2 regions of the Micromonospora sp. NBC_01655 genome follow, and region 2 is predicted to be linked to the other one. Evidence: riboswitches for the same ligand, from Rfam matches in the RefSeq annotation. Region 2 holds a riboswitch; the other holds the start of a gene.

Region 1 (15,319 bases), 700 kb from region 2:
CGGTCCCCGAGCCGGCCGGCCACCACGCCGAGCCCGACCACGACCACGTGCACCCGCACGGACCCGACGAGCCCGTAGGGCTGTGGAGCAGTTGAGCATGGAGCTTTTCCAGTACCCGTACATGCAGCGCGCCCTGATCGGCGCGCTGGTCATCGGCCTGGCCGCCCCGGCGCTCGGCATCTACCTGGTGCAGCGCCGGCTGGCCCTGATCGGCGACGGGGTCGGGCACGTGGCGCTCACCGGCGTCGGCGCCGGCCTGCTGCTCAACCGCTCGCCGGTGCTGGTGGCGGTGGTGGTGGCGACGCTCGGCGCGGTCGCCGTCGAGCTGGTCCGGGCGCGCGGGCGCACCTCGGGCGACCTCGCGCTGGCGCTGCTGTTCTACGGGGGAATCGCGGGCGGCGTAACGCTGGTCGGGCTCTCCGACGCCACCAGCGCGAACCTCAACGCGTACCTGTTCGGGTCGCTGACCACCATCTCGCCGCAGGACCTGACCACCATCCTGGTGCTCGGCGCGGCGCTCCTGGTGACCATGCTGGCGCTGCGCCCGGCGCTGTTCGCGGTCTGCCACGACGAGGAGTACGCCCGGGTCGCCGGGCTGCCCGTGCGGGCGCTGAACATGCTGCTCGCGGTCGGCACCGCGGTCACCGTGACGATCGCCATGCGGGCCGTCGGGGTGCTGCTGATCAGCGCCCTGATGGTGGTCCCGGTGGCCACCGCCCAGCAGGTCACCCGGGGCTTCCGGGGAACGATGACCGCGGCGATGGCGCTCGGGCTGTTCGCCGCCGGTTCCGGGGTCTGGGTGGCCGCCAACGCCGACACCGCCCCCGGCGCGTCCGTGGTGCTGCTGGCGATCGCCTTGTTCCTCGTCGTCGCGGTCGCCAGCGCCGGCTGGCGGGCGGTGCGCCGACGCCGGACGACGGCCGGCCCGCCGGTCGCCGAGCCGCCCGAGGTGGTGCTGCGTTGATCCTGCGCTCCGGCACGCCGGTGGTATTGGTTACCGTTACGAGGTGACCGACGGATCAGGGTACGAGGCGTACGAGGACGCCGGTGAGCTGCTGCGCGCCCTCGCGGCCCCGATCCGGCTGGCGATCGTGAGCGAACTGGCGCAGGGTGAACGGTGCGTACACGAGCTGGTGGAGAAGCTCGGGGCGGCGCAGCCGCTGGTCTCGCAGCACCTGCGGGTGCTGCGGGGAGCCGGCGTGGTCCGCGGCTCCCGGCGCGGCCGGGAGATCGCGTACGCGCTGGTCGACGAGCACGTCGCGCACATCGTGGCCGACGCGGTCAGCCACGCCGGGGAGGCATCGTGACCGAGGGGACCGTCGTCCGGAACACCCGGCAGCGCTCGGCGGTGAGCGCGCTACTCGCCGAGCTGGAGGGATTCCACAGCGCGCAGGACCTGCACGCCATGCTCCGCGGGCGCGGCGAGCGGGTGGGGCTGACCACCGTCTACCGCACCCTCCAGGGGCTCGCCGACGCGGGCGAGATCGACGTGATGCGCCCGCCCGGCGGGGAGCACCTCTACCGGCGGTGCAGCGAGGGCCACCACCACCACCTGGTCTGCCGGGCCTGCGGGCGCACCGTCGAGGTGGCCGGGCCGACCGTGGAGGCCTGGGCGGAGCGGGTCGCGGCGCAGCACGGGTACGCCGACGTCAGCCACACCCTGGAGATCTTCGGCACCTGCCCGGCCTGCGCCGGCTGACCCCGGCCGGGTCGCGTCCGCGCCGGGCGGGAAATCCGACCCGTGCCGGGCGGGGCGGACCGTGGCACGCTGTCCGGCGTGAAGATCTACGCCGATCGCATCCCGACCGCCGTCCGCCAGTTCCTGACCGACCTGCTCGTCGTCGTCTGGGTGTACGCCGCGATCCGCTTCGCGTTCTGGGTGCACGACCTGGTGCAGAAGCTCGCCGTACCCGGGCAGAAGCTGGAGGGGGCCGGCGGCAGCCTCGCCGACAACCTCGCCGACGCCGGCGGCAAGGTACGCCGGGTGCCGCTGGTCGGCGACGAGCTGACCGCCCCGTTCACGAAGGCCGCCGACGCCGCCCGGGCGATGGCCGAGGCGGGCCGGGACCAGCAGGAGCTGGTCGGCCAGCTCGCCCTGGCGCTCACCATCGCGGTGCTGGTGTTCCCGCTCGGCCTGGTGCTGTTCGGCTGGCTGCCGCTGCGGCTGCGCTGGATGCGCCGGGCCGCCTCGGCCAAGGCGCTGGCCGCCGTACCGGCCGGGCGGGACCTGCTGGCCCTGCGGGCGCTGGCCGGTCAGCCGATCGGCAAGCTGACCCGGATCGCCCCGGACGTGGCCGAGGCGTGGCGGCGCGGCGACGACGCCACGGTCGACGCGCTCGCCGCGCTGGAGCTGCGCCGACTCGGGCTCCGGGGTGGCCGATAGGGTGGTCCGGTGCTCTACTTCCTGATCGTCGTCGCCGTGCTGCTGCTGGCCTACGCCGCCGTGCTGGTCAGCTTCGTCCGCCGAGGCCGCAAGATCCCGCCGGCGGCGTACCTGGTGCTGGCGGCGCTCAACGGGCTGATCCTGGCCGCCGTGCTGGCCTGGGCCATCGCCCGCTGAGCCCGCGCCCGGCCCGGGTCGGCGAGGAGCGCGGGGCCCCCGCCCCACGACAGGGGCCCCTGGTCGTCACTCGGGGCGGGGGACACGACGGCGGACGTCCCGGGCGGTCGACGGGCCGGGGGTCCACCGGGCCACCCAGGGCAGGTCGGCGGGCGGGGTGAGCACCCCGTCCTCCAGGGCGGCGTACCGGCCGGCGAGGATCCGCTTCGCCGCCGCCACGTCGACGGAGTCGGTGTTCGCCCACAGGCCGGTGAACAGGGCGTCGACCCGCAGCCGGGCCTGGCGGCAGAACAGGTCGGCCAGCTCGACGTTCTCCGGTCGGGTGTCCTTCTCGGCGTACGCCCGGACGCAGACCGCGGACATCGCGAACAGTTCCGCGCCGATGTCCACAATCCGGCCGAGGAACGCCTGCTTACGCTCCATCTTCCCCTGCCAGCGGGACATCGCGTAGAACGTCGACCGGGCCAGCTTGCGGCTGTACCGCTCGACCTGGCGCAGGTGGCCGGCGAGCGGGCCGAACTCGGCGTACGCCCGCGGCGACTGGCCCCGGCCGACGGCGAGGGTGGGCAGCCACTTCGCGTAGAAGGCCCCGGCCCGGGCACCGGCCTTCGCCTTGCGGCCGAGCCCGGCGTCGGGGTCGATGATGTCCCCGGCGACGGAGAGGTGGGCGTCGACCGCCTCGCGGGCGATGAGCAGGTGCATGATCTCGGTGGAGCCCTCGAAGATCCGGTTGATCCGCAGGTCCCGCAGCATCTGCTCGACCGCGGCCGGGCGCTCGCCCCGGGCGGCCAGGGAGTCGGCCGTCTCGTAGCCGCGCCCGCCGCGGATCTGGATCAGCTCGTCGCCGATCTTCCAGGCCATCTCGCTGGCGTACAGCTTGACCAGGGCCGCCTCGATCCGGATGTCGTTGCGGTCGTCGTCGGCGAGCAGGCAGCACAGGTCCAGCATGGCCTCCATGCCGTACGTGGTGGCGGCGACGAACGCGAGCTTCTGCGCGACGGCCTCGTGCTCGCCCACGGGCCGGCCCCACTGGACCCGGTCGGCGGCCCAGTCCCGGGCCACGTTCAGCGACCACTTGCCGGCGCCGACGCACATCGCCGGCAGCGAGAGCCGCCCGGTGTTCAGCGTGGTCAGGGCGATCTTCAGCCCCTTGCCCTCGCCGCCGATGACGTCGGAGTTCGGCACGAACACGTCGTGGAACCGGGTGAGGCTGTTCTCCAGGCCGCGCAGGCCGGTGAACTCGTTGCGCCGCTCCACCGTGATGCCCTCGGCGTCGCCGTCGACGACGAAGGCGGTGATCCCGCCGCGCCGCCCCTCGGCGGCCGGCACCCGGGCCATCACCACCAGCAGGGTGGCCACGGTACCGTTGGTGGCCCACAGCTTCACCCCGTTGAGCCGGTACCCGGTGCCGTCGGCGGTCGGCTCGGCCGTGGTGCCCAGCCGCGCCGGGTCGGAGCCGACGTCCGGCTCGGTGAGCAGGAACGCCGACACCTCGCCGGCGGCGAGCCGGGGCAGGAAGCGCTGCTTCTGCTCGTCGGTGCCGAACATCTTCAGCGGCTGCGGGACGCCGATCGACTGGTGTGCCGACAGCAGCGCCCCGATCGCCGGGCTGACCGAGCCGGCCAGCATCAACGCCCGGCAGTAGTGCAGGTTGCTCAGCCCGAGCCCGCCGTGGGACCGGTCGATCTTCATGCCGAACGCGCCGAGCCGGGCCAGCCCCTGGAACACCTCGTCGGGGATGCGGGCGTCGCGCTCGATCGCCGCCCCGTCCACCTCGGCCTCCAGGTACGCCCGCAGCCGGCCGAGGAACTCCCCGGCCCGGGCGTCCTCGGCCGGGTCGGTACGCGGCCAGGGGTTGATCAGGTCGAGCCGGAACCGGCCGAGGAACAACTCCTTGCCGAAGCTGGGCCGGTCCCAGGCGGACTCGCGGGCCGCCTCGGCGACCTGCCGGGCCTCCTTCTCGGACACCTGACCGGCCTCCGTCGGCAGCGCCCCCGCGCCCCCGGCGGCGTCGACCGCCGCGGCGTCGGCGGTGGCCTCGGCGGCATCGGCGGTGGCGGCGGTGGCCTCGGTGGCGTCGGCGGTGGCGGGCCCCGGGACGGCCGGGGCCGGATCGTCGATCGGCGCGACCCGGCCGGTGGGGCCGCCCGCGGCGGCTCCCCCCGGCGGGTCGGGCGCGGGTCGGCTGTTCTGCGTCGTGGTCACGGCTGCCCCCTCGAACCTCGGTCCGGATGCGTCGACGCGCTCGACAAGAGCGACGCTACCCCTGGTTGTTACCCAGGGGTAGCGTCGCGTGCACCTCGGATTTCGGCCGGCGTCACCGCTGGTCGGCGGGGTCAGCCGGCAGTGAGCGGCTGCGGGTCGTCATCGTCGTCGTCGATGTCGTCGTCCCCCCAGTTCCGGCGGGCGAACGGCAGGACCACCCAGAAGGTCAGGAACCAGACCGCCGTGATCGCGGTGAGCACGAAGGCGATGCCCCGGTCCAGCACGAAGTCGGTGATCAGCAGAACCGCGCTGACCATCGAGACGAGCATGAAAGCGAGCCCGCCGCTGGCCATCCGGTGGGCGAACCGGACCAGCTCCGGCTTGCGCCCCTGCCGGAACAGCGCCCGGTGGAAGGCGACCGGGGAGATGATCATCGCGGTGGCGCCGGCCGCCGACAGCAACGCGACGATGTAGACGTCCTTCTGGAACTCGCTGGTACGCGTGAAACCGTTGCTGAACGGCAGGGTCAGCAGGAAGGCGAACAGGATCTGCACGCCGGTCTGCGCGACCCGCAACTCCTGGAGCAGGTCGGCGAAGTTGCGCTGCCAGCGCTGCTTCTCGGTTTCCTTCGACACGCGCTACCTCCGGGACGACGGTACTGCCGGCGGGGTCCACCCCGCCGGCAGCATCGCCTTTGCCCCGTCGGGCGGACGGCGAAACCGCCTCACGACCCGGTCCGCCAGGCGCGGTCAGGACCCCCGACGGATACGGCCGGCGTACCGGGCCTCCAGGGCGTTGTTGTGCTCGTCGCCGCCGGCGATGTTGGCCGACAGGTAGACCGGGGGCCGCTCCCCCGCCGCGAGCAGCCGGGCCACCACCTCGACCGTGAGCTGCTGCGCCAGCAGGGCGGCGGTGATGGAGGAGACCGCGCCGACCGCGCCCCCGCCGGGCAGCGGCAGGGTCGCGTCGCCGTACGGGGCGCCGTTGTCCAGCACCACGTCGGCGAAGTCGGCCAGCTTCCGGCCGGACGAGTGGCGGGACGTCATCCGCGCCGAGTGCAGCGCCGAGGTGATCGCGACGAGGCCGTGACCGCGCTCCTTCACCAGGGCGGCGAATTCCACGATGGCCCCGTTGACGCCGGAGTTGGAGGCGACCACGAAGACATCCGCCGGGCGGACCGGGGCCAGCTCGTACAGGCGGTGGGCCACCGAGGGGTCCCGCTCCAGCAGCGGGCCCAGGACGTCGGCCGGGGCCCCGCCGTACAGCACGAGGTCGCGCAGCGCGATCCGGTTGGTCGGCACCAGGCCGCCAGCCCGGCCGGCGATCTCCATGGCGAGGGCCTCGGAGTGGCCGGTGCCGAACGCGTGAACCACCCCGTCGGCGCGCAGCGCGTCGGCGACCAGGTCGGCCGCCCGACCCACCGCCTCCCGCTGGCCGGACGACACCCGGCCGATCGTCTCCGTCACCACCGCCAGATAGTCCTCGGCGCTCACCGTCATGCTTCCTCCGTCCGTCGGTTGCGGGCCAGCCAGTCCACCGCGAAGTCGACCGCCGCCCGCTGGCGCATCGACCTGCCCGTCCCGTCGCCGACCGGGCCGATCCGGACCACGCCGGTGGCCTCCAGATCCGCCCCGAGCCGGGGGAAGTCGGCCGAGTCGATCGCCACGTCCTCCCACCATGCCCAGTCCTGGCCGCCGCCGGGGGTACGCACCGCCGCGCCCACCCGTTCCCTCGGCGGGGCGGCCTGCCGGTACTCCGCCAGATGCAGCGACGTGTTGCAGCCGTGGTCGACGCCGAGTAGCAGCACGTCGGCGTCCAGGTCGTACAGCCGGCCCAGCGGCGAGCCGGGGCCGAGCATGTCGGCCAGCGGGTGCCCGGCCACGATCTCCTCGGCGGCGGGCCCGAGCGCGGCGAACGAGACGTGCGGGTGGTCGCTGCGCCGGGCCCCCGGCCAGCCCCGGACCGTCTCGGCCAGCGCCCCCATGAACCGGCTCGGGGTGACCGCCGGGTCGAAGCCGGGGGTCTCGGCCCGGATCACCGGCCACCAGTGCATTGGCACCGGCGGGTTGCTCCACCCGGCCGGGTCGCTGTTCTCCGGCGTGTGCGTCGGCACCACCAGCGTGCCCTCGGGGCCGAGCACGTCACGCAGGGCGAGGGCCACCGTCTGCGGGCCGCCGCAGACGAACCCGAGCGCCCGCAGCCCGGCGTGCACCAGCACGATGCCGCCGGGGCGTACCCCCAGCTCGTGCACCTGCGCGGCGAGCGACGCGCGGGTGTGCGGCCGGGCCGCCGCGCCGCCGCCCGGCGCGCCCGAGGTGGCCGACGGACCCGGGGCCACCGGCCGGCCCGGGGCGGGCGGGGGCGGGGCGGGGGTCATCGCCCGGCGCCCGTACGGGCCAGGATCGCCTCGGCGAGCGGGCCGGGCGCCTCGTCGGGGATCCAGTGCGAGACGCCGGGCAGCACGACGGGGCGGTAGTCCCCGGTGACGTGGGCGGCGCACGCCTCGGCGGCGGTCCGGCCGATCGCGATGTCCCGGTTGCTCCACACGAACGTGGTCGGCACCGGCACCGGCCCGACCGCCGCGAGATCGGCTCGGGACATCGCCCGGTACCAGTTCAGCGCGGCGCTCAGCGCGCCCGGCTCGCGCATCGGGTCGGCGTACCGGGCCACCCGGGCGGCGTCGCCGACCCCGCCGAGCAGCCTGCGCAGGGCGGCGGCCCGCAACGCCAGCAGCACCCTCTCCGCCGTGCCCGGCTTGCGGAACAGGGCGATGTACGACGAGCGGGCCTTCTGCCCGGCGTCCGTGGCCAGAGCGTGCGCCATGGCGGCGGGGTGCGGGACGGACACGGCGGTGAGGCTGCGCACCCGGTCGGGGCGGCCCGCGGCCAGACCCCAGGCCACGATCGCGCCCCAGTCGTGCCCCACCACGTGCGCCGCGTCGACGCCCAGCGCGTCGAGCAGGGCCGCCGCGTCGGCGACCAGTTCGGGGAGCCGGTAGGCCTCGACCGCCCCGGGCCGGGCGAGCGGCGAGTACCCCCGCTGGTCCGGCGCGTACGTGCGCAGCCCGGCTGCGTGCAGCGCCGGCACCACCCCGTCCCACTCGCCGCCGTGCTGCGGGAACCCGTGCAGCAGCAGCACCGGTTCGCCGTCGGTTGGCCCGCCGGTGCGGGCCTCGAACGTCAGCCCTCGCGCCTCCACCTGCATGATCGGCAGCCTACCCAGCGGGGCCGGGCTCACTCGTACTGGTTTCGCGGGGCGGGCACCTCCCGCCAGGACTCCACGGCCAGGTACGGGATCTCGGCGTCGTTGACCGGGTCCCGGCCGACCCTGACGCTGTACCGGCCGGTGGCCTCGACCCAGGTGTCGTTCGGCAGGCCGAGGGGCACGTCGCCGGTCAGGCCCAGCTTGACCGGGCGGCCGTCGGCGGCGCAGCAGGACAGCACCATCCGGGCCAGCAACGGCTGCCCGTCGGGGCCGGCGACGATGAACCCGGTGAGCCGGACCCGGCGGTCGCCGATCGAGGTGCCCCGGTCGAACAGCGCCCGGGAGGCGTAGTCGAGCACCGTGACCGGGGCCGGGTCGCCGGGCGGAAGCGGCGGGTAGTCGGACGGCTGCGCTTCGGCGGCGAGCGCCGTGCCGGCCTGTTCCGCCGCGTACGAGCCGAGGGCCGGCGGGGCGACCAGCAGCAGGCCGAACACCGGCAGCAGGAGCAGCCAGCCGACCCGCGGCTCGTGGTGCCCGGCCCCGTCGCCGGGTTCGTGGCCGTGCTCCCCAGGCCCGTCGCCGGGCTCGTGCTCCCCGGTGGCGGGCGGGCGTAGCTCGTACCACAGTGTCGTCACGGCGGTGGCCACCAGCACCAGCCCGGCGGCGATCAGGAACGGGCGCAGCCCCTCCTTGACGTAGCGCAGGTAGAGGTCGGTGACGCTGGCCCGGACCACCGCCCCGCCGAGCAGCAGCAGGACGACCGCCTGCGCCTGCCGGTTCACAACAGCACCGCCCCGGCGAGGGTGGCCACCCCGACGGCGACGACGAAGGTCGCCGGGGCGAACCGGAACGCGAACCGGCGGCCGAGGACACCGGCCTGCATGGAGATCAGCTTGAGGTCGACCATCGGCCCGACCACCAGGAAGACCAGCCGGGAGGTGAGGGAGAACTGCGACAGCGACGCCGCGACGAAGGCGTCCGCCTCCGAGCAGATGGACAGCAGCACGGCGAGCACGGCCAGGGCGAGCACCGACAGCACCGGGTCGTCGGCGAGGGTCTGCAACCAGCGCTCCGGCACGAGCACGTTGATGGTCGCGGCGGCCATCGCGCCGACGACCAGGAACCCCCCGGCGTGCACGACGTCGTGCCGCACGGCGGCCCAGAAGGCCATCCCCCGCCCGACGCCGTCCAGCTCCGGCCGGCGCGGTAGCCGGAGCCAGTCGGCGCGACCGAGCCGCAGCCAGAGCCACCCCATGATCATGGCGACGGCCAGGCTGGCGAGCGCCCGGGCGAGCACCATCCCGGGGTTGCCCGGGAAGGCGACCGCGGTGGCGGTGAGCACGACCGGGTTGACCGCCGGGGCGGCGAGCAGGAAGGCCAGGGCCGCCGCCGGGGTGACGCCGCGCCGGATCAGGGAGCCGGCGATCGGCACGGAGCCGCACTCGCAGCCCGGCAGCACCACGCCGGCGACGCTGGCCACCGGCACCGCCAGGGCCGGGTGCCGGGGCAGCGCCCGGGCCCAGAACGCGCGCGGGACGAAGACCGCGATCGCCGCCGACAGCAGCACCCCGAAGACCAGGAAGGGCACGGCCTGCACCAGCACCGAGACGAACACGGTGGTCCAGGTCTGCACCCGGGGCGCGGCCAGCGCGTTGGCCAGCGGCTCGCGGAACACCACCACCAGCACCAGCACCGCGGCCAGCACCTCGACCGAGCCGACCGGGCGGCGCCGCCCGCCCGCCGCCTCCCCCGCCGGTACGTCCGGCGCGGCAACGCCGACCGGCCCCGCCGCCGGGGCCCGCCCGTCGACGCCGGCGGGTGGCGGGGAACGGTCGGTCGGTGACGTCACGGCTCGCCCCCTGGATGGTCGACGGTTCGGCGGCGCGACACTATCGCGCCCAGCGGGTCGGGTCGATGAAGTACGGCGAGATGACGGTTTCCGCGTCGGGGGTGAGCTGCGGTTAGATCACTTTGCCCGGCGATCTTCCGAGGTGTTAGCGTCGGCGAGACAACTTCACATCCGACAGGGGAGCGCACAGCGCTGAGAGTGCGGGCACCGCCCGCAGACCCTCGAACCTGATCTGGGTAATGCCAGCGCAGGGAGTTCGGTCGACCTCCAGCCGCGCCGCCGTCCGGTCCCACCAGGGCACCGGGCGCGGCGTGCGTCTTCTCCTGGTTCGCTCAGGACTGGGAGCCATCACATGAACCACACCGACAGCCACCGCTGGCGCACGATCGACATCGTGGTCGCCTCGGTGATCGCGGTCGCCTTCGGCGTCATCTTCTGGGCCTGGGGCCTGGTCTGGAGCGCCACCGAGGGGGCGTTCGGGTTCTTCCCGCCCGCGCAGACCCTGCTCTACGGGGTCTGGCTGATGCCGGCCGTGCTCGGCGGCCTGGTGATCCGCAAGCCGGGCGCGGCCCTGTACTGCGAGACCGTCGCCGCCGTCCTGTCCGCCCTGCTGGGCAGCCAGTGGGCCGGCACGGTGATCCCGCAGGGCATGGTCCAGGGCATCGGCGCGGAGTTGGCCTTCGCCGCGTTCCGGTACCGCTCGTTCCGGCTGCCGACCGCGCTGCTCGCCGGGGCGCTCACCGGCCTCAGCGCCGCCCTGTTCGACTTCCTCGTCTGGAACGCCGAGTACGACCTGACCAGCTACCGCATCCCGTACGCCCTGCTCACCATCGTCAGCGCCACGGTGATCTCCGGCGCCGGCGCCTGGGTCCTCACCCGCGCCCTGGCCGGCACGGGCGTCCTGGACCGCTTCCCGGCCGCCCGCGACTACCGCGCCCCCGTCTGACCGCGTTGGTCAAGAGGTTTGCGTCAGCCGAACCCGGTTCTCCGGACGCAGACCTCTTGATCACCCAGGCTGGTGGCGGGGTGGGGTTGGGTGGGAGGGGGTTTGGGTGGGTGGGGTGGGTGGGGTCTTGGTGCGGGGGTTCGGGTGGCGGCATGCCGGGCGGCGGGCCTGGGCGGTGCGCGGGGTGGACCTGCGCGTGGAGCGCGGCGAGCGGGTGTTACTGCTCGGGCCGTCGGGGGCGGGCAAGAGCACGCTGCTGGCCGCGCTGGCCGGGCTCCTGCCCGAGGACTCGGGCGAGCAGGAGGGCACCGTAGAGGTCGACGGGGTGGATCCCCGCAAGGACCGGGAGCGGGTCGGCATCGTCTTCCAGGACCCGGACACCCAACTCGTCATGGCCCGCTGCGGCGACGACGTGGCGTTCGGGCTGGAGAACCGGGGCGTACCGGCCGACCAGATCTGGCCCCGGGTGGACGAGGCGCTGCGCCGGGTCGGCTTCCCGTACGGCCGGGACCGGCCGACCGCCGCCCTCTCCGGCGGGGAGCAGCAGCGGCTCGCCCTTGCCGGGACGCTCGCCCTGCGGCCGGGGCTGCTGCTGCTCGACGAGCCGACCGCGAACCTCGACCCGGCCGGGGCGGCGCTGGTCCGCCGCGCGGTGGCCGACGCGCTGGACGGCGACACCACGCTGATCCTGGTCGAGCACCGGGTCGCCGAGGCGCTGCCGCTGGTCGACCGGGTGGTGGTGCTGGAGCCCGGCGGCGGGGTACGCGCCGACGGGCCGCCGGAGGCGGTCTTCGCCGCCCACGGCGACGCGCTCGCCGCCGAGGGGGTCTGGGTGCCCGGCCGGACCGTACCGCCCCGGCATGCCGGCGCGGCGCCGGGCAGCCTGCTGCTCAGCGCCGACCGGGTCGCCCTGCCGCCCCGCCTCGCCCCGATCGACCTCGCGGTACGCGCTGGCGAGGCGCTGGCCGTGCTCGGCCCCAACGGCGCCGGCAAGTCCACCCTGGCACTGCTGCTGGGCGGCCTGCTCCGGCCCGGGTCCGGCCGGGTGACGGCGACCGGGGAACTGGCCGGCAGGGACGCCCGGACTCCCCCGTACCGGTGGCGGGCGCCCGCGCTGGCGAGCCGGATCGGGTCGGTCTTCCAGGACCCGGAGCACCAGTTCGTCACCGGCACGGTCTTCGACGAGCTGGCCCTCGGCCCGCGCCGCACCGGCCGGCCGGAGACCGCCGTCCGGGCCACCGTGGACGCGCTGCTGGAGCGGCTGCGCCTGGCGGCGCTGGCCCGCGCGAACCCGTACACCCTCTCGGGTGGGGAGGCGCGGCGGCTGAGCGTGGCGACCGCCCTGGCCACCGCGCCCCGGCTGCTGATCTGCGACGAGCCCACCTTCGGTCAGGACCGGCGGACCTGGCTGGAGCTGGTCGACCTCTTCGCCGAGCTGCGCGACGCCGGGCACGGCGTCGTCACGGTCACCCACGACCCGGACTTCGTCGCGGCCCTGGCCGACCGGCGGATCACCGTGACCCGCGAGCCGGCGCCGGCGACGTGACCGACACGAACCACGAAGCGACGGACAGCGCCACCGGTACGGACCACCAACCGCCGGGCGACGTGACCGGCGCGGCCGGCGAGGTGGTGGAGGCCACGTGATCAGTATCGAACCGGTGGCGGCGCCCGGCGCGCCGCTGGCCCGGCGCAATCCGGTGGCGAAGGTCGCGGCGGCGTTGGTCTTCTCGTTCACCCTGCTCGCCACCCTCGACCCGGTCGCCCCGGCGATCGCCCTCGGCATCGAGCTGGCCGTGCTGCCGTTGTTCGGCATCCGGTACCGGGTGCTCGCCCGGCGGGCCGCGCCGTTGCTGCTCAGCGCGGTCGGCATCGTGGTCGCCCTGGTCCTGTTCGCGGCCGACCGTTCCGGCCGGGTGCTGGTCGACGCGGGGCCGGTGCTGGTCACCACCGGGGTGCTGCTGACCGCGCTCGGGCTGGCGCTGCGCATGCTGGCCGTGGCGCTGCCCGGCGTGATCGTCTTCGCCACCACCGACCCGACCGACCTGGCCGACGCGCTGATCCAGAACGCGAAGGCACCGGCCCGGTTCGCGATCGGCGCGCTGGCGGCGTTCCGGCTGGTGCCGTTGCTGGGCCAGGAGTGGCAGATGATCAGCATGGCGCGGCGGGCACGCGGGGTCGACGCCGGGCGCAACCCCCTGGCCCGGATGCGACTGTTCGTCTCGACCGCGTTCGCGCTGCTGGTGGGGGCGATCCGGCGGGGCACCCGGCTGGCCGTGGCGATGGACGCCCGGGGGTTCGACGCGGGCACCCCGCGCACCGTCGCCCGTCGGCAGCGGTTCACCGCCGCCGACGGCGCGCTGATCGTCGGCGCGGCGGTGCTGGCCGGGGCGGCGCTGGCGGTCAGCGTCGCACTGGGCGCGTTCCGTCCCCTGATCGGCTGACCAGCCGGCCCGAACGTGCCGGGACGGAACCTGGCCAGCCCTGATCGGGGCCCGATCGGCCCGGCCCGCCCGGACTCCCACCGGCCCTGGCCAGCCCGGACCGGGCCGCGCGGATCGAAGATCGACTCCGGGTGCGGCATGTCGGCGTCTCCGAGTGCTGGGAGACCCCGATGTGCCGCACCTGGAGTCGATCGTGGCCGGTCAGCTACGGCGGAAGGCGTAGCGGCGGGCCTGGCCGGCGCGCTGGGTGCGGCCGGCGGGGAACCGGTCCTTGCCGGCCGGCGGACCGGCCTTCGGCGCGGGCGGTGCCTCCACCACCGGCGGGACCAGGGACGACGCCTCCGCCACCAGCGGAACCAGGGACGACGCCTCCGCCACCGGCGGGACCGGGAGGGCCTCCCCCGTCGGCGGCACCGGCGACGGCGTTCCCGCCACCGGCGGGACCGACAGGGCCGGCGGGCCGGCGGCGGCGATGGCCCTGGCCCGGATGGCGCTGCCGTCGTGGTCGGGCGGGTTCACGTCCACCTGGAAGGGTCGCGGGGACGGCTTACGGGGCTTGCGGGAACTGCGCTTGGCAGGCATACACGGCCTCCTGACTGCGGGCGTCGGCTCGTCCGCGAGCTGCGGGGCGCCGACGACATGGCGGCTTGCGGGGCGCCAACGACGTGGCGGCTTGCGGGGCGACGGCCCACGACGGGTCGCGGTACGCCGACCATGCGGCGCGCGCTGCCGTCGGGCGACGGCGGGGCGGACGGGAACGGGGAGTGCCCGGGCGGGCCGACCACGACAGGAGCCGTACGGGAACGGCGGCGTGGGGAATGCGGACGCCCGGAGCACCCGGACCCGCGGCGATGGCGGCGGGCCGGCTTCGGCAAAGTGGGGCGTCAGTTACGCATGTACGTGACGATAGCCGCCCGTCCCACCCGCCGCACCCGAATTACTGGCACGATCGTCGACATGCTGATCGCGTTCTCCGTCACCCCGCTCGGCGTCGGCGAGTCCGGCGGCGACCTGGTCGCCGAGGCGGTCCGGGTGGTTCGGGAGTCCGGGCTGCCGAACCGCACCGACGCCATGTTCACCACTGTGGAGGGCGAGTGGGACGAGGTGATGGCGGTGGTCAAGCGAGCGGTCGACGTGGTGGCCGCGCAGGCGCCCCGGGTGAGCGTGGTGCTCAAGGCGGACGTGCGCCCGGGCGTGACCGACGCGCTCACGGCGAAGGTCGCGCACGTCGAGGCCAGGCTCGCCGAGGGCTGACCCGCCCGGTCGCGGCCGTCGCCGGCCCGGCCGCCACCACATCGTGACACCGCGTCCGCCGCCTGGCCCCGCCGCCCGCCGGGCGCGATACGGTCGCAGCACCACAGGCGACGCGAGAGGTGGCGGGTACGGATGACGCAGCAGGCGACGGCGCAGATCGGTGTGACCGGGCTGGCGGTGATGGGCCGCAACCTGGCCCGGAACCTGGCCCGTAACGGGTTCCCGGTGGCGGTGCACAACCGCTCTCCGGAGCGTACCCGCAGCCTGGTCGCCGAGCACGGCGACGAGGGCACTTTCGTGCCGTCGGAGTCCCTCGCGGACTTCGTGGCCTCGCTGGAGCGCCCCCGAGCGGTGATCGTGATGGTGAAGGCGGGCGCCCCCACCGACGCGGTGATCGACGAGCTGGTCCCGCTGCTGGAGGAGGGCGACATCGTCGTCGACTGCGGCAACGCCCACTTCGCTGACACCCGGCGGCGGGAGGAGGCGCTGCGCGGGCACGGGCTGCACTTCTCCGGCACCGGCGTGTCCGGCGGCGAGGAGGGCGCGCTGCGCGGGCCGAGCATCATGCCCGGCGGCTCCGCCGAGTCGTACGCGAAGCTCGGCCCGATGTTCGAGAAGATCGCCGCCCAGGTGGACGGCACCCCGTGCTGCCGGCACATCGGCCCGGACGGCGCCGGCCACTTCGTGAAGATGGTGCACAACGGCATCGAGTACGCCGACATGCAGCTCATCGCGGAGGCGTACGACCTGTTGCGGGCCGGGCTGTCGGCGAGCCCGGCGGAGATCGCGGACATCTTCCGGGAGTGGAACACCGGCGAGCTGGAGTCCTTCCTCATCGAGATCACCGCCGAGGTGCT
Region 2 (15,319 bases):
CACCGGCCCGACTCCGACTGGGACGTGGGCCTCTACTACCGGGGTGGCCTGGACGTGCCGGCGCTGCGCGCGGTCGCCGCCTCGGTGGCCGACGAGGAGGTGGAACTGACCGGGCCGGGCGGCTGGGGGCCCTGGGTGGACGGCGGCGGCTGGCTGCGTGTCGGCGGGGTGGCGGTGGACTGGATCTACCGCGACCTCGACCGGGTGGGCCGGGTCTGGGCCGACTGCCGGGCCGGTCGGTACACCGTCGGGGTGCAGGCCGGGCACCCGCTGGGCTTCTACTCGCACGCCTACGCCGGCGAGGTGGCGCTGTGCCGGGTGCTCGGCGACCCGACCGGGGAGCTGACCGCGCTGCGGGCGGAGACCGGGCGCTACCCGCCGGCGCTGGCCGCCGCCCTGCTGGCCGGCGGTTGGGAGGCCGGGTTCCTGCTCGACGCCGCCGGCAAGGGCGCGGCGGCGGGGGACGCCGGCTACGTGGTCGGCTGCCTGTTCCGGGCGGTCGGGGTGGTCGTCCAGGCGCTGCACGGCCGGGCCGGGCGGTGGCTGGTGAACGAGAAGGGCATGATCGCCTCGGCCGGTCGGCTGCCGGACGCTCCGGTGGACTTCGCCCGCCGGGCGCAGGGGCTGCTCGGCGTGGTCGGCCGCACCCCGGCCGAGCTGGCCGCCACCGTCGCCGACGCGCGCCGGCTGGTCGCGGAGGCGCTCGGCTGATCCGCCACTGGGCGGGTCGTGCCCGAGGTCGTCCGGCTGATCCGCCGGGGCGGGTGCCGGCGGCGGTCGTCCGGACCGCGCGCCGTCTCGCGGCGGCGCCCGGCTGAGCGACCGTTGCCGGCGCGGGTGGGCGGCGCTGGCGCCGTGGGTCGTCCGACCGGTGGCCGCGCCGGGGCGGGCATAGGGTGGATCTCGTGACTGAGATGACTTACCGGCGGCTGGGCGACTCCGGGCTCGTGGTGTCCGTGGTCGGCGTCGGCTGCAACAACTTCGGCCGCAAGCTGGACCTCGACGGCACCCGGGCGGTGGTCGACGCCGCCCTCGACGCCGGCATCAACCTCTTCGACACCGCCGACATCTACGGCGCCGAGCCGGGCGGCTCCGAGGAGCTGCTCGGCCAGGTGCTCAAGGGCCGCCGGGACGACGTGGTGGTGGCCACCAAGTTCGGCATGGACATGCAGGGACGCAACGGCCCCGACCACGGCGCCCGGGGCGCCCGCCGCTACATCGCCCGGGCGGTGGAGGCGTCGCTGCGCCGGCTCGGCACCGACCACATCGACCTGTACCAGATGCACGAGCCGGACCCGGGCACCCCGATCGACGAGACCCTCGCCGCCCTGGACGACCTGGTCCGCGCCGGTAAGGTGCGCTACCTCGGCAACTCCAACTTCGCCGGCTGGCAGATCGCCGACGCCGACTGGGTCGCCTCGTCCAACGGGCGGGCCCGGTTCATCAGCGCGCAGAACCACTACTCCCTGCTGGAGCGGGGCGTCGAGGCCGAGGTCATCGGAGCCTGCGAGCGGTTCGGCCTGGGCATGCTGCCGTTCTTCCCGCTGGCCAACGGGCTGCTCACCGGCAAGTACAAGCGCGGCGAGGCGGCACCCGCCGGCAGCCGGCTCGCCGGCGGCGGGAGGTACGCCGAGCGCCTGGCCGGCGCGCGGTGGGACGTCATCGAGGCGCTGGAGGCGTACGCCGCCGAGCGGGGGCTGTCCCTGCTCCAGGTGGCCATCGGCGGCCTGGCCGCCCGGCCGGCGGTGACCTCGGTGATCGCCGGAGCCACCACGCCCGAGCAGGTGCGGGCCAACGCGGAGGCCGGCACCTGGCAGCCGACCGACGACGACCTCGACACGCTCGACGCCATCCTCTGAGCCGGCCGCACGGGGCCCGCCCCCGGGCCGCCCCGCTCGGGCAGCAGGGCGCACCCGCCGGGGCGGGCGCGCCCTGCTGCTGCGGCCGGCGGCGTCATTTCGTCAGGGGGCGGACCGGCGGCGTCGGACGAGTACCAGCGGCACCGCCGCCAGCAGCGCGACGACGCCGAGCCCGCCGGCCGCGAGCGGCCACCACCCGGCCCCCGGCTGTTCCGTCCGCCCGGCCGGTCCGGCCTGCACGGCGACGGGTCGGGCCGAGGGCGGCGGGGGCGGGGACTGGGCGGCCCGGGCCTGCACCGTGGCGCTCGCGGTGGCCCGGTACGGGTCCGGCGCGCTGACCGTCACCCGCCAGCGGCCGGGCGAGAGCAGCGGGCCGCTGGCGTAGAAGCCCTGCCCCTCCCCGGCCGGTTCGAGTTGCACCGGCCCGGCCGTCCGGCCGCCGTCCCCGGTGGCGGTCAGGGTCAGCCGCACGGGCTGGTCCAGCCGGTGGCCGTCGGCGTGCGTGGCCTGCACGGTGACCCCGCCGGCCCCGTCCCCGGCCACCGTCAGCTTGAGCTTCCCGCTGTGCGCCGCGGCCGGGGCGGTCGGCAGCGCCACCAGGGCCGCCGCGACGAGCGCGGCGGCGAGGAACTTCCAGGTACGCATCGGTACGTGCTCCGCTCGGATCGTCGGGTGGGGCCCGGCCCCGCCGTCACCAGGGACGGCGGGACCGGACCCCGGTTGTTCAGAGTGAGCGGCCGGGGGCGATCCGGGTGGGATCGTCACCGAGCCGGCCGGCGCCCTTGACCGGCTTGCCGTCGTTGGCCTTCAGCCCGGCCCCGCTGGCCGCACCGCCGAGCCGGACGATCATGGCGTCGGCGTCGCGGACCAGCACGTCCCGGACGTCGGCCTCGGTCACCAGGGTGGTGTCGGCGGCCAACGCCCGGAAGGCGGTCAGCTGCTGCACCGCCCGCTTGTCGTTGCCCGCCGCCTCGGAGGCCCGGACCGCGTCCAGCTTGTTGGACAACTGCCGGTGCGCCTTGGTCGAGAGCCGCCCGGTCGCCTTGAACCGGTCCAGCAGGTTCTGCATGTCCCGGAACGAGGTGGTGACGAAGAACCGGACCGTCGAGGTGGTGGAGTTGCCCGCCTTGTCGGTCGCGGTCACGGTCAGCTCGTGCAGCCCGAGCGGCAGCTCGTACAGGGCCTGGAGGGTGCCGCCGGCGTACGCCCGGCCGTCCAGCACGCCGGTCGTCGCCTTGATGCCGGAGGTCGGGTCGACCGCCTGCCAGGAGATCCGGACGTCCTGGCTGTCGCCGTAGAGCTGCCCGTCGGCGATCCCGGACACCAGCAGCGTCGGCTTGCTGCCGTCGATCTTCACCACCGCCGACTTCAGCGTCTCGGCGTTGCCGGCGGTGTCGGTGGCCCGGTAGAGCAGCTCGTGCGTGCCGTCACCGGTCACCTCGACCGGCCCGGTGTACGGCGTCCAGGCGCCCCCGTCGAGCGCCCACTCCAGCCGCTCGACCCCGGAACCGGCGTCGGTGGAGGCGAGCACCACCGGGACGGTGCCGGCGTGCCAGCCGTCGTCGTTGGCCGGGGCGAACGCCGCCGAGCTGACCGGCGCGGTGGCGTCGATCCGCACGGCGACCTTCCTGGTCTCCTCCACGTTGCCGGCCCCGTCGGTCGAGCGGAACCGCAGCTCGTGCGCGCCGTCCCCGGTGATCTGCACCGGCCCGGCGTACGCGGTCCACGTGGTGGCCCCGTCGAGCTGGTACTCGGTGCCCGCCACCCCGCTGCCGCCGGCCTCGTCGGCCGCCGCCAGGGTGACCGTGACCGGCCCGGTGTGCCAGCCCTCGGTCGGGGTGCCGGAGACCGTGGCCGTCGTCACCGGAGCGGTCGTGTCGACCGCCTCGGTGCCGAGCCGGAAGTACTCGAACGACGCGGTCTTCGGGGTGGCCGCGTTGGCGCCGAGGGTGAACAGGCCCACCTTCGGGGTGGACCCGACGGCGGTGTTGGTCAACGCCTCCAGCGTCAGCCAGTCCTGCCCGTCGGCCGAGTACGACGCGGTGAAGGTGTTCCCGGTGCGGGCCAGCCGCAGGTGCCACACCGCCGAGGTCAGGTCGCTGACCTGGGGCTGCGGGTTCTGCACGGCCGCGCCGACCTCGCTGCGGAACTCGATCCGCCGGGTCACCGGCTGACCGGCCTGGTTGTCCACGATGAAGTCGAGCTTGACGTAGTTGTCGTCGTCGGCGTGGACGATCAGCCCGGCCTGCTGGTACTGCTCGGCCAGCAGGCTGCCGTCGACCTTCGTCTCCAGGGTCCAGTCACCCGAGGGCGCGGTCTGGAGGACGAAGTTCGTCGGCCCGGTGTTGGCGGCGCCGTAGATGTCGCCGGCCGGCACGTCGATGCGCAGCGCGCCGCCGGTCACCCGGTACGCGGCCGGATCCTCCCGCAGCACCGCGTTCCACCGGCACTTGTCCAGGGTGCTGCCGGTGAACTCGTCGGACGCCTCGACCGGCCCGGCCGGGGCGTCCGGCGAGAGCTGGAACCAGTCGAACGCCGCGTCCACCACCGGGGCGCTCGTGCCGCCGTTGACCGCGAACAACCCGACCCGCGGGTTGTCGATGCCGGCGAGCGCGGCGGCCCGGCCGACCGGGGTGAAGGTCGCCCCGTCGGCGGAGAACGCCGCCGTCAGGTTCGTCCCGTCGCTGCTCAGTCGCAGGTAGACGCTGTCGCCGGCCGGGGCGGCGGCGCTGTCGGCCGCCTCGTTGCGGGGCGAGCCGGCGGTCTCCCGGATGAACTCCACCCGGCGGGTGCCGGCGTGCAGCAGGTCCAGCTTGGCGTAGTTGTCGTCGTTGCCGTAGACCAGCAGGCCGGCCTGCTGGTAGTCGGCCGTGGTGGGCAGGGTGATCTTCGTGGTGGCCTGCCAGGCGCCACTCGGGGCGGGCTGGAGGACCAGGTTGGTGGCGTCGTTGCGAGCGCCGTACAGGTCGCCGGAGGAGGTGGGCAGCCGCAGCGACCCACCGGAGACGGAATAGAGCTGGTTCTCCCGGACCACGGTCCAGCGGGCCTTGTCCAGGCTGGTGCCGAGGAAGTCGTCCGAGCGCGCCCCGAAGCAGGACGTGTTCGGCGCGTCGACCCGGACCGGGACGTTCGCGTACGACTTCGCGCCCCGGGCGTCGGTCACCGTCAGGGTGGCGGTGAAGGTGCCCGGCACGGTGTACGTGTGGGTGGCGTCCAGGGTGGTCGCCGTCTGGCCGTCGCCGAAGTCCCAGGCGTACGTCAGCGGGGTGTCGCCCTCGGCGTCGGTGGCCGTGCCGTCGAAGGAGACGGTGACCGGCGCGGTGCCGGTGGCCGGCGTCGCCGTGGCCGTGACCTGCGGCGGCGCGTTCTCCGTCACGCCCCGGCCGAGGAAGTCCATCCAGTTGACGTTGAACACCGAGCCGGCCCCGCCGGCCGGGTCCTTGGCGACGAAGTAGAGCGCGCCCGCACCCGCGCCGGTGACCGGGGCGGTCACGTCGACGAACTGCTGCCAGCCGCCGGTGCCGGGCACGGCGACGGACGCGACCAGCGGTCCGTCGACGGCGCTGGCGTGCACGTCGATCCGCCCGCCCTGGGTCGCCGAGGCCACCCGGAACCGGATCGAGTCGACGCCGGCCAGGCTGGCCGGGGCCAGCGACCACCAGTCGCCGTCCTCGATGAAGCCGATGTTCTGGCCGCCGCCGGCCGGGTCGGAGGTGGCCTCCTTCTGCACGCCCGGGTCGCCGCCGCCGGTGCCGCCGGGGGCCCGGCCGGTGGCGGTGAAGTACTCGGCCTGCTTCCGCTTGGGCTGCAACTGTTCGATGGCCCGGCCGGTCAGCGGGCCGGCCCCGCCAACCCCGCCGTCGTCGGTGTACGTCGCCTCGAAGACCGCGAAGACGTTCGCCTCCGCGCCGTGCCCGGAGGCCAGCGACGTCTGCACGGTGCCCGAGCAGCCGGTGTGCTGCTCCAGCGGGTGGGCGTGCTCGTCGTGGCCGAGCAGCACCTGGAGCCGGACCCGGTCGCAGTCGATGGTGCCGTCCTCCGGGTCGGTCACCTTGATCGTGTACCGGACCTGGTCGCCCCAGTCGAAGAAGCCGCCGTTGGGCGGGAACTCGATGGTCACCGTCGGGGCGGTGTTGCCGACCGTGACCGGCACGTTCGCCACGGCGGTGCGGCCGGCGGGGTTGGTGACGGTGAGCTGCGCCGTGTAGTCGCCGGCCTCGGCGTACGTGTGGGTGGGGTTGGCCTCGGTGGAGGTCTGCCCGTCGCCGAACGCCCAGGCGTAGGTGAGCGCGCCGCCGTCCGGGTCGCGGGAGCCGGCGCTGGAGAACCGCACGGTCAGCGGCGCGGGCCCGGAGGTCGGGTCGGCGCTGGCCTCGACGATCGGGGCCCGGTCACCGGCGACGTAGTCGATCCGGTAGACCCCGGAGTCGTCGTTGTTGCCGCCGAAGCCGGTGCCCCACTCGATCAGGTACAGCGCGCCGTCCGGCCCGAACTCGAAGTCCATCGGGCGGATCAGGCTCATCCCGGTCAGCAACTGGTTGATGTCGACCAGCGTCCTGCCGTCCGCGCCGACCTGCATCGTGTACATCTTCGACTGGTTCCACTCGCCGAACAGCGCCTTGCCGTCGTAGTAGGCCGGCCACTTGGTCTTCGACGGGTTGTCGGCGTCGTACCGGTAGGCCGGGCCGGCCATCGGGGCGCCGCCGCCGCCGATCTCGGGGAAGCGCGGGTTGCCGGAGTAGTCGTAGTCGACCGTGGCCGCGATGGCCGGGGGCAGGGTGGTCAGGCCGGTGTTGTTGGGGGAGTCGTTCACCGGCGCGGCGCAGTCGAACTTCGCCCCGCTCGGCCCCGACGGGAACTGGTAGTCGTTGTACGCGTAGTTCGCCCCGGTGCAGTACGGCCAGCCGTAGTTGCCCGGCCGGTCGACGATGTTCCACTCGACCGTGCCCTCGGGGCCCCGGTTCGGGTTCGCCGCGCCGGCGTCCGGCCCGTAGTCGCCGACGTAGAGGGTATCGGTGGCCGGGTCGACGCCGATCCGGAACGGGTTGCGGAAGCCCATCGCGTAGATCTCCGGCCGGGTCTTCGCGGTGCCCGGCGCGAACAGGTTCCCCGCCGGCACGGTGTACGTGCCGTCGTCCTCGGGGTGGATCCGGATCACCTTGCCGCGCAGGTCGTTGGTGTTGCCGGAGCTGCGCTGCGCGTCGTAGTCCTGCCGGCCGGCCCGCTCGTCGATCGGGGTGAACGCGTCCGACTCGAACGGGTTGGTGTTGTCGCCGGTGGCCAGGTACAGGTTGCCGGCGGAGTCGAAGGTCATGCTGCCGCCGGCGTGGCAGCAGGTGTTGCGCTGGGTGGCGACCTGGAGGACGACCTTCTCGCTGGCCTTGTCGATGGTGTCCCCGGTGACGGTGAACCGGGACAGGTGGTTGCGCGGGCCGCCGCCGTTCGGGGCGTAGTACAGGTACACCCAGTTGTTGGTGGCGAAGTCCGGGTCGAGGCGGAGCCCGATCAGGCCGTCCTCGTTGCCGGTGAAGACGTCCAGCCGCAGCGCGGTGACCGTGTTTCCGCTGTCCGGTTTGACGATCTGCACCCGGCCGTCGCGCTCGACGTAGAACACCCGGCCGTCCGGCGCGACGTCCAGCTCCATCGGGTTGCTGGTGTTGCTGTCCAGCGTGACCTTCTCGAAGCTCGACGTCTTCGACGCGCCACAGTCGGCCCGTTCGACGCCGGCCGCGGTGCGGATGCCGCCGAGCAGGTGGGTCAGGAACTCCGGGTCGGCGTACGACTCCTGGGTGTGCCCGCCGCCGGTGTACCAGGCCCGGCCGCCGTCGAAGTCCTGGCACCAGGCGGTCGGGTGGTCGGCGCCCATCGCGCCGGCCCCGGGGCTGTAGCTCGTCTCGTCCAGGCTGGCCAGCACGTGCACGTCGCCGCGCGGGTTGGACCGGAAGTTGTACCACTCGTCGAACCGGGACCAGCGGCCCGGCAGCGCGGCGGTGGACGGGTGCGCGTGGTCCTCCACCTTGACGGTGGCCTGCTGGTTGGCCGGGTGGCTGGCGAAGTACGCGCCGACCAGGTCGCCGTACCAGGACCAGCTGTACTCGGTGTCCGAGGCGGCGTGGATGCCGACGTACCCGCCCCCGCCCTGGATGTAGCGCTCGAACGCGGCCTGCTGGTCGGCGTCGAGGACGTCCCCGGTGGTCGACAGCCAGATGACCGCCCGGTACTTCGCCAGGTTCTCGTCGGTGAAGGCGGCCCCGTCCTCGCTGGCGTCGACGGTGAACCCGTTGTCGGCGCCGAGCTTCTGGATGGCCGCGAGGCCGGCCGGGATGGAGTCGTGCCGGAAGCCGGCGGTCCTGGAGAAGACCAGCACCGCGAACGGGTCGGCCGCGGCGGCCCGCGCCTGCGCGGCCGGTGCCGGGGCGGCCTGCGCCGGCCGGGCCGAGGTCGCCGGGGCGGCCTGGGCGGCGGTGCCGGCGACCAGGCCGCCGGCGACGAGGGACAGCGTGAGGAGGGTGGCGGTGAGAGGGCCGCGGGGTAAGCGGCGGCGGCGGAATCGGGACACTCCATGCTCCTTTGTCCGTGCTGGACAGCGGTGTGCCTGGGGACGCTCGCCGCAGACCGTCCCCGGTCGGATCGGTGCCGGCCACGACGGTGCCGGCTGCCTGTCGTACCGGTGCGGGCCACGCCGGGGCCGCGCACCGTGTCGGGACCGACGGAGGCCACGCCGGGGCCCGCGTCGTCCGGGTCGACGGAGGCCACGCCGGGCCCCGCCGAAATTATGTCGATTGGTTGAACAAATTAGCGCCGCTGGATCGGTTTCGGGCAAGGCGTGGGCGTGTAACGATTCGATATCGACGGTTCTCTTTTCCGTCGACGATGGAGGAAAGGGGGAAACCGGGCGGGCTGCGGGCGGCTCGTGGTCCAGCCCACTGGTCCACCCCCTTGGCGGAGCAGCCGATCCGTCGTACGGTGACACGCAAGTAACCCACGGGAGCCCGGTGCACCGGGCTGAGAGGGGGGCTGAGAGCCCCCGACCGTCGAACCTGATCCGGGTAATGCCGGCGCAGGGAGGAGAGTTGCCGTGCCGTCCCTCGGGCGACTGCATCTGATCACCGACACCCGGCCGGGCCGGGACCCGCTCGCCGTGCTGCGCGCCGCCCTCGCGGTGGCCCGCGCCGAGCTGGTCGTCCAGGTCCGCGTCACCGACGACACCACCGACCGCGCGGCGTACGACCTGGCCCGCCGGGTGGTCGCCGCGTGCGCGCCGTACGGGGCGACGTGCCTGGTCAACGACCGGCTGCACGTGGCGCTCGCGGTCGGCGCGGCCGGTGGACACGTCGGCGCGGACGACCTGCCCGTGGCGGCGGCCCGCCGGCTCCTCGGCCCGGCCGCGACGCTCGGCGCGACCGCCCGGTCCCCGGGCACCGCCGCCGACGCGGTGGCCGCCGGGGCCAGCTACCTGGGCGTCGGCCCGTGCCACGCCACCGACACCAAGACCGGCCTGCCGGACCCGATCGGGCCCGCCGGGGTGCGTGCGGTCGCCACCGCCGTGGCCGTGCCGGTGATCGCCATCGGCGGGGTGACCGCCGCGACGGTCCCGGCGCTGCGCGCCGCCGGGGCGTACGGGGTGGCGGTGGTCGGGGCGCTCTCCGCCGCCGCCGACCCGGGCCGGGCCACCGCCGAGCTGCTCGGGGCGCTGACGTGCTGACGGCCACCGGCCAGGGGACCGCCGACGTGGCGGTGGTGGGTGCCGGGCCGGTCGGGCTGGCGGTCGCCTGGCGGTGTGCGGCGCGCGGGCTGCGGGTCGTGGTGCACGACCCGGCACCCGGGTCGGGCGCGTCGCACGTCGCGGCCGGGATGCTGTCGCCGGTCGCCGAGGCGTACTTCGGCGAGCACGAGCTGACCGGGCTGCTCGCCGCCTCCGCCGCCCGCTGGCCCGGGTTCGCCGCCGAGCTGGCCGAGGCCGCCGGGACCGGGTTCGGGTACCGCACCGAGGGCACCCTTGTCGTCGGGTTGACCAGCGACGACCTGGCCGAGGCGCGGCGGTTGTGGTCGTACCAGCGGGGGTTGGGGCTGCCGATCACCCCGCTGCGCCCCTCGGAGCTGCGCGACCGCGAGCCGGCGCTCGCCCCGCGGGTGCGCGGCGGCGCGGTCGCCCCCGGCGACCACCAGGTCGACCCCCGGCGGCTGGTCGCCGCGTTGCGGGCCGCCGCCGAGCGGGCCGGCGCGACCCTGGTCGCCGGCCCGGTGCGGGAGCTGTCCGACCTGGACGCCCGGGTGACCGTCGTCGCCGCCGGCTGCGGCGCCGCCGCCCTCACCGGGCTGCCGGTCCGGCCGGTTAAGGGGCAGATCCTGCGGCTCCGCGCGCCCGGCGGCGGCCCGCCGGGCTTCGGGCACGTGATCCGGGGGTACGCCGACGGCGAATCCGTCTACCTGGTGCCCCGGGACGGCGGTGAGGTGGTGGTCGGCGCGACCGTCGAGGAGCGCGCCGACACCGGGGTCACCGCCGGGGCGGTGCTGCGGCTGCTGCGCGCCGCCGTCGACCTGGTTCCCGAGCTGGCCGAGTACGACCTTGCGGAGGCGTCCGCCGGGCTGCGGCCCGGCACCCCGGACAACGCGCCGATCATCGGGCCGCTGCCCGGCCGGCCCGGGGTGCTCGCCGCCACCGGGCACCACCGGCACGGCATCGTGCTCACCCCGGTCACCGCCGACCTCGTCGCCGAGCTGGTCGTCACCGGGGAGGCGGACCCGCTGCTCGCCCCCTTCACCCCCGAGCGGTTCGCCGGCCACCGCCGGCACGGCTGATCACGTCCCGGCGCGTCCGGCCACGTCCTGGCGCGACCGGCCATGCCCGGCCCCACCGACCACGGCCCGCGCGACCGACCGCGGCCGGGTCGCCTTCGAGGAGGAGCACGACATGGAACTGACGGTGAACGGCGCCGGGCGGACGCTGCCCCCCGGTGCGACCGTGGCGGACCTGGTCGGCCTGGTCACCGAGCAGCGCGGCGGCCTCGCCGTCGCCGTCAACGGCGAGGTGGTGCCGCGCGCCGGCTGGCCGGCGACCGCGCTGCGCGACGGCGACCGGGTCGAGGTGCTCAGCGCCGCCCAGGGCGGGTGAGCGGGATGCCCGTCGCACCGGCGTACCCCGGCCGGGCCGCCCCCGAGCCGGCGCCCCTCGCGCTGGGCGGCGAGACGTTCGGGTCGCGGCTGATCCTCGGCACCGGCGGCGCGGCCAGCCTGCACGCGCTGGAGCAGGCGATCCGGGCCTCCGGCACCGAGCTGGTCACGCTCGCCCTGCGCCGCGTCGACACCGCCCCCGGCAGCGCCGGCGGGCTGCTCGACCTGCTGGCGCGGTGCGGGGTGAAGCTGCTGCCGAACACGGCCGGCTGCCACACGGCCGGCGAGGCGGTCAGGGTCGCCCACCTGGCCCGCGAGGCGTTCGGCACCGACTGGGTGAAGCTGGAGGTGATCGGCGACGAGCGCACCCTGCTGCCCGACGGGGTGGAGCTGCTGCGCGCCGCCGAGGCGCTGGTCGCCGACGGGTTCACCGTGCTGCCGTACACGTCGGACGACCCGATCCTGGCCCGGCGGCTGGCCGACGTCGGCTGCGCCGCGGTGATGCCGGCCGGCGCGCCGATCGGCTCCGGCCTGGGCGTCAACAACCCGCACCACATCCGGCTGATCCGGCAGGGCGTCGACGTGCCGGTGATCCTCGACGCCGGGATCGGCACCGCCTCCGACGCGGCGCTGGCCATGGAGCTGGGCTGCGACGCGGTGCTGCTGGCCAGCGCCGTGACCCGGGCCGCCGATCCGGTGGCGATGGCGACCGCCATGCGGTACGCGGTCCGCGCCGGCCGCCTCGCCGCCGGTGCGGGCCGCATCCCCCGCCGCTTCCACGCCCTGGCCTCCACCCCCGACGAGGGAAGGCCGGACCTGTGACCCGCACCGTTCCCGCCGATCCTGGTGGCAACCGGCCCCCGGCGGGACCGCCTCCTACCAGGATCGTCCAGGTTCCGTCGGGCGTTGTCGTGCTCACCGATCGGTGGCAGGCGCGGCGGGGACTGGTCGACGTCGTGGGCGCTGCCGTGGCCGGGGGAGCGCGGTGGGTGGTGCTGCGGGAGAAGGACCTGCCCCGCGCCGAGCGGGCCGCCCTCGCCGCCGACCTGCGCCCGATCCTCGCCGAGGCGGGCGGCACCCTGGTCGTCGCCGGCCCCGACCCCCTCGGCGGGGACGCCGCCCACCTGCCGGCCGCCGGCCCGTACCCGCCGCCGCGCCTCGGCCTCGTCGGCCGCTCCTGCCACGACGCGGCCGAGCTGGCGAGACTGACCACGGAGGACTACGTCACCGTCTCGCCCGTGTATCCGAGCAGGTCGAAGCCGGGGTACGGCCCACCGCTGCGCCCCGCCCGGCTGGGCGAGCTGATCCGGCTCAGCCCCGTGCCGGTCCTCGCCCTCGGCGGCATCGAGACCCCGGGCCAGGTCCGCGCCTGCGTCGAGGCGGGTGCCGTCGGGGTGGCGGTCCTCGGCGCGATCATGCGGGCCGGCGACCCCGGCGGGGCAGCCGCCGCGCTGACCATCCCCTTCGAGCCGCCGCGAACCCGGCACGACCGCGAAGAGGTCTCCCGAACGGGGCTGCGGCCGACCGGGCCCACGGAGGGATCGGGCCTGACCGCCCCGAGTGGGCGCGGTCGGCCGCAGCCCCCGACGGCTGGCGCCGGGAAGCGCAGGTGACCGGCGTGACGCCGACGACCGTGCTGACCATCGCCGGCTCCGACTCCGGCGGGGGTGCCGGCATCCAGGCCGACCTCAAGGTCTTCGCGGCCCTCGGCGCGTACGGCACCAGCGTGCTCACCGCCGTCACCGCGCAGAACACCCGGGGCGTGGACGCCGTCCTGCCGTTGCCGCCGCGCACGGTCACCGAGCAGCTCGACAGCGTGCTCGGCGACTTCCGCGTCCGGGCGGTGAAGATCGGGATGCTCGGCACCCCGGCCGTCGCCGACGCGGTCGCCGGGGCGGCACGGGCGGGCCGGCTGCCGCACCTCGTCGTCGACCCGGTGCTGGCCGCCACCAGCGGGCACCGGCTCGGCGTGATCGGGGCGGTCGAGCGGCTGCTGCCGTACGCGGAGGTGGCGACGCCGAACCGCGCGGAGGCCGCGGCCCTCACCGGACGCCCGGTGACCACGGCCGAGGAGGTGGTCGCCGCCGCCCGGGCGCTCGTCGCCGGCGGCCCGGCGCACGTGGTGATCACCGGCGGCGACACGGTCACCGGTGGCGAAGCGGTCGACGTGCTGCACGGGGGCGGGGCGACCGTCCTGCTGCGCGCGCCCCGGGTGCCGACCCGGCACAGCCACGGCACGGGCTGCACGTTCTCGGCGGCGATCGCCGTCCGGCTGGCGCTGGGCGATCCGGTGCCGGTGGCCGTCGTGGCCGCCAAGAGGTACGTCACCCGCGCGCTGACCGGCGCGCGGGACTGGGAACTGGGCGCGGGACACGGCCCGCTGGACCACTTCGGCTGGTCCGGATGATCACCAGGGAGGCTGTCATGCAGGCACGACGCAAGGTCTACGTCGAGGGGGACCGGCCGGACGTCCGGGTGCCGTTCGCCGAGGTCGAGCTGACCGGGGACAACCCGCCGGTCCGGCTCTACGACACCTCGGGCCCCGGCTCGGACCCGGAGGTGGGGCTGCCGCCGCTGCGCGGGCCGTGGATCGCCGAGCGGGGGGACGTCGCGCCGGTCCGGGGCGCCGGGACCCCGCTGGCGGGCGCGGACGGCAAGCGGCCGACGCAGCTCGCGTACGCCCGGGCCGGCCTCGTCACCCCGGAGATGGAGTTCGTGGCGATCCGGGAGAACGTGGCCCCGGAGCTGGTGCGGGACGAGATCGCGGCGGGCCGGGCGGTGCTGCCGCTCAACGTCAACCACCCGGAGTGCGAGCCGGCGATCATCGGCAGGGCGTTCCTGGTGAAGGTGAACGCCAACATCGGCACCTCGGCGGTGACCTCCTCGGTCGCCGAGGAGGTGGAGAAGCTGACCTGGGCCACCCGCTGGGGCGCGGACACCGTGATGGACCTGTCCACCGGCAGCCGGATCCACGAGACCCGTGAGGCGATCGTGCGCAACTCGCCGGTGCCGATCGGGACGGTGCCGATCTACCAGGCCCTGGAGAAGGTCGGTGGGGACCCGGTCAAGCTGAGCTGGGAGGTCTTCCGGGAGACGGTGGTCGAGCAGGCCGAGCAGGGCGTGGCCTACATGACCGTGCACGCCGGGGTGCTGCTGCCGTACGTGCCGCTGGCCGTGGACCGGGTGACCGGGATCGTCTCCCGGGGCGGCTCGATCATGGCCGCCTGGTGCCTGGCGCACCACGAGGAGAACTTCCTGTACACCAACTTCGCCGAGCTGTGCGCGTTGCTCGCCAGGTACGACGTGACGTTCTCGCTCGGCGACGGGCTGCGACCGGGGTCCATCGCGGACGCCAACGACGAGGCCCAGTTCGCCGAGCTGCGCACCCTCGGCGAGCTGACGAAGGTGGCCTGGGAGCACGACGTCCAGGTGATGATCGAGGGCCCCGGGCACGTGCCGATGCACAAGATCAAGGAGAACGTGGACCTCCAGCAGGAGTGGTGCCACGAGGCCCCGTTCTACACCCTCGGCCCGCTGACCACGGACATCGCGCCCGCGTACGACCACATCACCTCGGCGATCGGCGCGGCGATGATCGGCATGTACGGCACCGCCATGCTCTGCTACGTGACCCCGAAGGAGCACCTCGGGCTGCCGGACCGGGACGACGTGAAGGCGGGCGTGATCGCGTACAAGATCGCGGCGCACGCGGCGGACCTGGCCAAGGGTCATCCCGGGGTGCAGGCCTGGGACGACGCGCTGTCGAAGGCGCGGTTCGAGTTCCGCTGGTCCGATCAGTTCAACCTCTCGCTGGACCCGGAGACCGCGCGGTCGTACCACGACGCGACGCTGCCGGCCGAGCCGGCGAAGACCGCGCACTTCTGCTCGATGTGCGGCCCGAAGTTCTGCTCAATGAAGATCACCCAGGAGCTGAAGGAGTACGCGGCGCGCGGCATGAGGGACAAGTCCGAGCAGTTCGTCTCCTCCGGCGGCCGGGTCTACCTGCCGCTGGCCTGACCCGCCCGCCCGGGAGGACGTCGGGTCGAGGCGGCTGGGCGGTCCGGCGGCGTGCCGGGGCCGGTGGGCGAGCCCCGGGTCGGCGGCGTGCCGGGACCTGTGGCGAGACCCGGCACGCCGGCCGTCCGTCGTCGGCCCTCGCCGTCAGTCCCGGTGGTGGCGGCCGGAGGAACGCAGCGACCGCTGGCTGCCCTCCGGCCCGCCGGCCGGGTCCGGCACGGGGCGGGCCAGGCCGGTGACCCAGTCGACGTATTCCTCGTCCTGCGCCGGCAGCGGCTGTGCTTCCCGGCGGTCGTCCCGCTCGGTCGTGGGCGCCGCTTCGCCGGCGG

Evidence for each region. A riboswitch is a leader RNA that binds a small molecule or an ion and turns the genes downstream of it on or off. The one in region 2 is predicted to bind thiamine pyrophosphate.
Region 1: linked by a shared signal. The riboswitch ahead of OOK41_RS10020 (ECF transporter S component) and the one ahead of thiE (thiamine phosphate synthase) in region 2 are both predicted to bind thiamine pyrophosphate.

The regions. Positions count from the first base shown of each region.
Region 1 covers NZ_JAPEQF010000001.1:2,086,682-2,102,000, reverse strand. Annotated here, with positions in the region: gene OOK41_RS10085 (metal ABC transporter ATP-binding protein) at 1-95, shown strand, start outside; gene OOK41_RS10080 (metal ABC transporter permease) at 98-964, shown strand; gene OOK41_RS10075 (helix-turn-helix transcriptional regulator) at 1,008-1,307, shown strand; gene OOK41_RS10070 (Fur family transcriptional regulator) at 1,301-1,699, shown strand; gene OOK41_RS10065 (hypothetical protein) at 1,778-2,383, shown strand; gene OOK41_RS10060 (hypothetical protein) at 2,393-2,560, shown strand; gene OOK41_RS10055 (acyl-CoA dehydrogenase family protein) at 2,627-4,549, opposite strand; gene OOK41_RS10050 (DUF6328 family protein) at 4,897-5,400, opposite strand; gene OOK41_RS10045 (sugar isomerase domain-containing protein) at 5,515-6,264, opposite strand; gene OOK41_RS10040 (aminoglycoside N(3)-acetyltransferase) at 6,261-7,142, opposite strand; gene OOK41_RS10035 (alpha/beta fold hydrolase) at 7,139-7,969, opposite strand; gene OOK41_RS10030 (TIGR03943 family protein) at 7,999-8,751, opposite strand; gene OOK41_RS10025 (permease) at 8,748-9,674, opposite strand; TPP riboswitch at 9,985-10,090, shown strand; gene OOK41_RS10020 (ECF transporter S component) at 10,171-10,764, shown strand; gene OOK41_RS10015 (ABC transporter ATP-binding protein) at 10,880-12,310, shown strand; gene OOK41_RS10010 (energy-coupling factor transporter transmembrane protein EcfT) at 12,408-13,208, shown strand; gene OOK41_RS10005 (hypothetical protein) at 13,410-13,790, opposite strand; gene OOK41_RS10000 (MTH1187 family thiamine-binding protein) at 14,166-14,462, shown strand; gene gndA (NADP-dependent phosphogluconate dehydrogenase) at 14,595-15,319, shown strand, end outside.
Region 2 covers NZ_JAPEQF010000001.1:1,385,858-1,401,176, forward strand. Annotated here, with positions in the region: gene OOK41_RS06655 (nucleotidyltransferase domain-containing protein) at 1-711, shown strand, start outside; gene OOK41_RS06660 (aldo/keto reductase) at 897-1,859, shown strand; gene OOK41_RS06665 (hypothetical protein) at 1,962-2,504, opposite strand; gene OOK41_RS06670 (ThuA domain-containing protein) at 2,584-8,418, opposite strand; TPP riboswitch at 8,834-8,943, shown strand; gene thiE (thiamine phosphate synthase) at 8,938-9,564, shown strand; gene thiO (glycine oxidase ThiO) at 9,558-10,661, shown strand; gene thiS (sulfur carrier protein ThiS) at 10,774-10,974, shown strand; gene OOK41_RS06690 (thiazole synthase) at 10,980-11,795, shown strand; gene OOK41_RS06695 (thiamine phosphate synthase) at 11,858-12,586, shown strand; gene thiD (bifunctional hydroxymethylpyrimidine kinase/phosphomethylpyrimidine kinase) at 12,592-13,380, shown strand; gene thiC (phosphomethylpyrimidine synthase ThiC) at 13,398-14,990, shown strand; gene OOK41_RS06710 (hypothetical protein) at 15,135-15,319, opposite strand, start outside.